DNA from 2 places in the Mesorhizobium huakuii genome. Region 1 is predicted to be linked to the other one. Evidence: predicted binding sites of a transcription regulator. Region 1 holds the regulator's gene; the other holds the start of a gene.
The links. The regulator PhoB, encoded in region 1, activates phosphate uptake and scavenging genes when phosphate is short. The targets are predictions, from matches to a motif close to TGTCATNNANCTGTCAT.
Positions count from the first base shown of each region.

Region 2: the regulator PhoB is predicted to act here: its motif matches at 1,455-1,471, upstream of HB778_RS05000 (alpha-D-ribose 1-methylphosphonate 5-triphosphate diphosphatase).

Region 1 covers NZ_CP050296.1:2,229,044-2,232,455, forward strand. The annotation lists gene HB778_RS10890 (ROK family protein) at 151-1,398, shown strand; gene phoB (phosphate regulon transcriptional regulator PhoB) at 1,553-2,242, opposite strand; gene phoU (phosphate signaling complex protein PhoU) at 2,262-2,969, opposite strand; gene pstB (phosphate ABC transporter ATP-binding protein PstB) at 2,995-3,412, opposite strand, start outside.
Region 2 covers NZ_CP050296.1:1,001,558-1,004,969, forward strand. The annotation lists gene HB778_RS04990 (GMC family oxidoreductase) at 1-423, shown strand, start outside; gene HB778_RS04995 (PfkB family carbohydrate kinase) at 618-1,430, shown strand; gene HB778_RS05000 (alpha-D-ribose 1-methylphosphonate 5-triphosphate diphosphatase) at 1,655-2,881, shown strand; gene HB778_RS05005 (IS3 family transposase) at 2,983-3,412, opposite strand, start outside.

The DNA of each region.
Region 1 (3,412 bases):
ATTCTGATGGATTTTGATGTCCCTGCGAATTTTTTCGAGCCTCGGAATAAATAAATGACAGGACGGGCCGCTTCTGCCAGTATTTGACCGTGTCGCACGCGGCGTTTGAGGGGCCGGAGGAACCGCGGCGACCGGGAGGATGTGGAAAACATGTCGGTCGGAATCCGTCACGACGATCTGCGCCGGCGCAACCGCGCCATGGTGATTGCGGCCGTGCGCCGGGCCGGCCGGCCCTCGCGCACCGAGATCGCCGCGACCACCGGCCTCAGCCATTCGACCATATCGGCGATTTCCTCCGATCTGATCGGTGAAGGCATCCTGGCCGAAGGCAAGCCGAGCGAGGCCGGCTCGCTGAAGCGCGGCAGGCCGCAGGTCGGCCTCGGCCTCAACCCGGAGGCCGCGGCCGTCATGACCGTGGTGCTGTCGCTGAATTTCCTGTCCGTCGCCGTCATCGACTATGCCGGCCAGGTGATATCGGAGGAACAGCGCCGGCTGGACACGCTGACCATGTCGCGCGAGGCGCTGATCGGCGAATGCGTCGCCATCGTGCGGCGGCGCCTCGAGGATCCCGATATCGACGTGCGCAGCGTCGCCCGCATCGCACTGGCAATCCAGGGCATCACAGACACCGAGGCCCGGGCGATGCTGTGGTCGCCGATCACGCCACAGACCGACATCGCCTTCGCCGATATACTCGAAGCCGAGTTCGGCATCCCCGCCACCATGGAAAACGACTGCAACATGATGGCGGTGGCGCTGCGCTGGCGCGATCCCGAGCGTTACCGCGACGACTTCATCGCCATCCTGCTTTCGCACGGCATCGGCATGGGGCTGGTGTTGAAGGGCGAGCTGTTCACCGGCACCCATTCCTCGGGCGGCGAGTTCGGCCACATGATCCATCGGCCAGGCGGCGCGCTCTGCCGCTGCGGGCGGCGCGGCTGCGTCGAGGCCTATGCCGGCAACTACGCCATCTGGCGCAATGCCCGGCAGCTCGGTGAGGACACCGAGCCGGTCGCAGATGTCAGCGACGCCCAGATGCGGGCACTGGCCGCGACGGCGCGGGAACGGGACGGGCCCGAGCGCGAAGCCTATCGTAAAGCCGGCGAGGCGCTCGGCTATGGCCTCGGCAGCCTGTTCGCGCTGATCGATCCCGCACCCGTCGCCATGGTCGGCGTCAGCGCCGCCGCCTTCGACCTGATCGAGCCGGCATTGCGCGAGGCGATCGCCCAGACCGCTGGCGGCCAGCACTCGAAATCGATTTCCTTCGACACCGAACCGAACGAACTGCCGCTGATCCGCGAAGGCTGCGCCATGCGCGCACTGACCTTCGTCGACCAGGAGATTTTCGCGCCGGGCGGGCAGGGTAAGTCAGGCGTTGCCGGCAAGAACGTTGCCTGAGTAACGCGCAGGGATATGTTGAGATTCAGGTCAGGCCGAGTCGAGAATGGCGGGTTCCGAGAACCGGAACGGAGCGGACATTTGGGTCCGTGAGTACCGGAAGCGCGGGAAACCGCCATTCGCAGGCCGGCATCACCTGAATATCAGCATATCCCTAATCCTCGCGGATCGCGTAGCCCGCCCCCCGAATGGTCCTGATAACATCGGGCATGCGGCCATTGTTGACCGCCTTGCGCAGCCGGCCGACATGCACGTCCACGGTGCGCTCGTCGATGTAGATCGTCTCGCCCCAGACATTGTCGAGCAACTGGCTGCGCGAGAACACGCGACCGGGATGGCGCATCATGAATTCGAGCAGGCGGAACTCGGTCGGCCCGAGCCGGATCTCGCTCTTCTTGCGATAGACCCGGTGCGATTCGCGGTCGAGCACGATGTCGCCGACCTTGAGCACGCTGGACAGAACTTCCGGCTTGGCGCGGCGCAGCAGCGCCTTGACGCGAGCCATGAATTCCGGCGTCGAGAACGGCTTGACCAGATAGTCGTCGGCGCCGGTCGAAAGGCCGCGCACACGGTCGCTTTCCTCGCCGCGCGCGGTCAGCATGATGATCGGCAGCCGCTCGGTCTCGGGCCGCATCCGCAGGCGCCGGCAGAGTTCGATGCCGGACACCGCCGGCACCATCCAGTCGAGCACCAGAAGGTCGGGCACGTTTTCCTGCAGGCGGATTTCGGCTTCGTCGCCGCGTGTCACCACCTCGACCTGGTAACCCTCCGATTCCAGATTGTAGCGGAGGAGCACGCCAAGCGGCTCCTCATCCTCCACCACCATGATGCGTGGTGCGATCATCGATTGGTTACCCCTGCGCTCAGGCCGCCGGCGCCGACATCGCCGTCTCGTCCTGTTTTGGACGGTTGGCGGGCAGTTGCGTGCCGGTCAGGACATAGTACGCGTTTTCGGCGATGTTGGTCACATGGTCGCCGATGCGTTCGAGATTCTTGGCGCAGAACAGCAGATGCGTGCAAGCCGTGATGTTGCGCGGATCCTCCATCATATAGGTCAGCAGTTCGCGGAAGACGGAGGTGTATTTGACGTCGATGCGCTCGTCGTCGGCGCGCAGCTTCGCCAGCGCGGCGGCATCGCGCGCCGCATACTCTTCGATCACGCCCTGCACCTGGATCAACACCAGCTGCGCCATGGCGTCGATGGAGTGCGAAAGATCGCGCGGCGTGGCGCTGAGCCCGACGGTGCCGACGCGCTTGGCGATGTTCTTGGCAAGATCGCCGATGCGTTCGAGGTCGCCGGCCATGCGGATCGAGCCGACGACATGACGCAGATCGTCGGCCATAGGCTGGCGCTTGGCGATCAGTGTGATGGCGCGGTCGTCGAGCTCGCGCTGGCGCGCATCCATGATGGCGTCGTCGGAGACCACGCGCTGTGCCAGAGCATTGTCGGAATTCAGCAGTGCCTTGGTGGCACCGCCGACCATCGAGCCGGCGAGATCGCCCATGTCGCTGATCAGTCTGCTGATCTGTCCGAGATCCTCGTCGAAGGCTGCGACTGTATGTTCGGCCATGATCCTGGTCCTCGTATGCGTGCGATCAGCCGAAGCGGCCGGTGATGTAGTCTTGCGTGCGCTTCTCGCGAGGCGACGTGAAGATCTTCTCGGTTTTGTCGAACTCGACCAGTTCGCCCAGATACATGAAGGCGGTCTGCTTCGACACGCGCGCCGCCTGCTGCATATTGTGGGTGACGATGACGATCGTGTAGTCGGCTTGCAATTCGTCGATCAGCTCCTCGATCTTGGCGGTCGACAGCGGGTCGAGCGCCGAGGCCGGCTCGTCGAGCAGGATGACTTCCGGCTTCACCGCCACGGTGCGGGCGATGCACAGCCGCTGCTGCTGGCCGCCCGACAGGCTGAGGCCGCTGGCATTGAGCTTGTCCTTGACCTCGGTCCAGAGTGCCGCGCGCTTCAGCGCCTGCTCGACACGGCCGTCCATCTCGGCCTTGCTGATCTTC
Region 2 (3,412 bases), 1.2 Mb from region 1:
ACGGTCAGCCTGCGCTCGCGTGATGCGGCGGACCCGATCCGCTTCACCACCGGCTTCCTCTCCGACCCGGACGATCTTGCCTTGCTGCTCGCTGGCATGAAGATCGCCCGCACCATCCTGCGCCAGCCGGCACTGCGGGCGGTGGTCGCCGAGGAACTGTCGCCGGGCGCGGACGCCGACCTCTCCGACCAAGCGATTACAGACCACATCCTCGAACACGCCAAGACGGTCTATCACCCCTGCGGCACCTGCCGGATGGGCAGCGATGACGACGCGGTGGTCGACCCGCAACTGCGCGTGCGCGGCGTACCGCGCCTGCGCATCTGCGACGCCTCGATCATGCCGCGCCTGATCAGCGGCAACACCAACGCCCCGGTGATTATGATCGCCGACCGCTGCGCGGATTTTATTTTGGGCGGGTAAAGCGGCTGTTCAAGCCCTGCCGTTCGCAGCCTGTGCCGGCATGTTGAGCAACTGGCTCGTATTGTCGATCGAGAACTGCACACGTCCGCTGGCGCTCCGATGGCCGCCAGCCTGCTGTCCCTGGTGCCGGTCATAGTGCTAAGCCTGCTCGCGCAGCGCTTCATCGTCGATACGCTACGCGAAAAGCAGGGATCATGAGCACAGTCATCGTTATCGGCCATGTCAATTACGACCAGGTCTGGTCGTTGTCCTCGCCCCTCGCCTCGGGCGCGCGCATCGTCTATTCCGGCCGCAGCGTCAGGCTCGGCGGCGGCGGCTTCCACACAGGCACCCAGTTGGCCAGGCTCGGCAACCAGGTCCGGCTGATCAGCAATCTGATGGATGACGACCATGGCCGGGCAGCGCTCGCCAAATTGCAGGCGAGCGGCATCGATACCGGCTACGTTACCCTATGGGCCGGCGAAACGCGGTTCACCGAAATCCTGCTCGAGCCCAATGGCGAGCGCACCATTTTGAACCCCGGCGGCCAGATGCGCCCGCCCTTCGCCGCACCGGAGCCTGTCAGCGGCGACGCCGCCTACCTCAACGCCCTGGTGCTCGATGCCGGCCTCGTTGCCTCGCTGCGGACGATCCCGCTTGTCATTTCGCAGTTTCCGCTGCGCAGCGCCTCGCCTCGCCCGGCCGACATCGTCATCGGATCGCGCGCCGATTTTCCCGGCGAGGACACGCGAGCGATCTGGGAGCGAGCAGCAGTGATCGCCGGCCCTCGCCTGAAGACGCTGGTGCTGACCGACGGAACGCGCCCGATCTCGCTCTATGACGGCAAGGTGCTCAACCACGTCACGCCGCTGAAGCAGGTCTCCGTGCCCGACACGATCGGCGCCGGCGACTGCTTTACCGGGATCTTCCTGCACGGCCTGCTGCAGGGGCTGAGCCTTGAGCTTTCCGCCGAACAGGCCAGCCAGCAAACCGCCGAATGGCTGTCAGAACGATTCCGTACCGGCTGAGACAGGCGGTCCGGCAAGGCCGACTTTCATGAAAATGTCATAAAAATCAAATGGAAACCGGCATTCGGGTGAACTAGAAAACATGTCCTGGAGAGATCGTGACCGAGGCGGCGGCAAGCCGGCGCATCGTCGCCATGATCGGCGTCTTCCACCACCCAACGATGTCGCCGACCTTGTCGCCCGCGAAATCCATCCTGAAACCGCTTCCTTGCAAGAGACGTGACATGTGGCTGAGTGAATTCGAAATCGTCCTGCGCGACCGCGTCATTCCGAACGGCGCCGTCAGGATCGAAAACGGCCGGATCGCCGAGATCCGCGACAAGCCCGTCGAGCATGCCGACATAGAGGGTGGCGGCCGCCTGTTGCTGCCTGGCTTCATCGACATGCATGGCGACATGGTGGAGAGGGAAGTCGAGCCGCGCATCGGCGTGCATGTACCGATGCCGATCGGCATTGCCGAACTCGACAAGAAGCTCGCCTCCTGCGGCATCACCACCGCCTACGCCGCGCTCTCCTTCATCGGCGCCAGCGCCACCAGCGGCGTGCTGCGCTCGGAAGATCACACATCAGCGATCATCGACATCATCGCCGGGATGAAGGACGAATTGCTGGTCGACCATCGCATCCATGCCCGCTTCGAAGTGACGTTCACCCCGGCGATTCCCAGGCTGCAAAAGCTGATGGATGCCGGCAGGCTGCATCTGATCTCGCTGATGGATCACACGCCCGGACAGGGACAGTATCGCGACGTCGAACTCTACATCGCCCGCATCGCCAAGGAACGCGGCATGTCCGTCGCGGACGCATCCGAGGTCGTCGGCAAGCGCATGGCCGGCCGCAACGGCCAGGGTGATGTGCTGAATGCGCTGCAGGACCTGTCGGCCCGCGCGCGGGCCGCCGGCGTCGTGCTCGCCTCGCATGATGACGACACGCTGGAAAAAGTGGAACTGGTCCATGGCCTGGGTGCCGCGCTCTCGGAATTCCCGGTGACGCTGGAAGCAGCACAGGAAGCCCGCAGGCTCGGCATGCACACCGCCATGGGCGCCCCCAACGCGCTGCCTGGCGGATCCTATTCCGGCAATCTTTCCGCCCGCCAGGCCTATGAGGCCGGGCTGCTCGACATGCTGGCCAGCGACTATCATCCGGCCTCGATCCTGCCTGCCGTGCTAGGCCTGGCGGAACTGCGGGGCGATGGCCTCGCGGCGGCGACGGCACTGACCAGCGCCAACCCGGCGAACGCCCTGGGGCTCACCGATCGCGGCGCCATCGAGCCTGGCCTTCTAGCCGATCTCGTCGTGGCGGACCGCCATCCCGTGCCCCGCGTGCGCGCCACCTTCCGCGCCGGCCGCATGATCTACGGCGATGGCACGCTTGCACAGGCGGGGAGAGTAGAACGCCTTCCCCTCGCCATGGCTGAACGGCTACCGGCTGCCTCCCGGGAAAGCGCATAGCGCTTTCCCTCGGGAATTGCGTCAAAACAAAGAGATAGAGCAAGAGCAATTCCAGGAAAGTATGAGCGGTTTTTGGAGTGCGCCCCTCGGAGCGGACAGGATCAAGCGGCAGTTTTGACCATCTTCCGGGCGTGTTGGTCTTCGAACTGTTGCGGGCTGAGATAGCCGAGCGCTGAATGCAATCGGCGGGTGTTGTAGACCTCATCAATGAAGCGGGGAAGGTCCTCAGCGACGTCGGTGAAGGTTTCATAGGCCATCGGATAGATGGCTTCGACCTTCATCGTCTTCATGAAGCTTTCCGCTTTGGCATTATCGTAGGGATTGCCGCGCCGACCCATCGATCCAATAAGATCGTGCTCGGCGAGAAGATTGCGATAGAGGAGCGCGGCATATTGCGCCCCTCGATCCGAGTGATGGACGCAGCCCGGCGGCGGCTTTCGCCGTTCGATTGCCGCCTTCAATGCTGCAACGGTCAAGCGCGCGTCGATCGAACGGCCGATGGCGTAACCAACGACCTTGCGGGACCAGGCA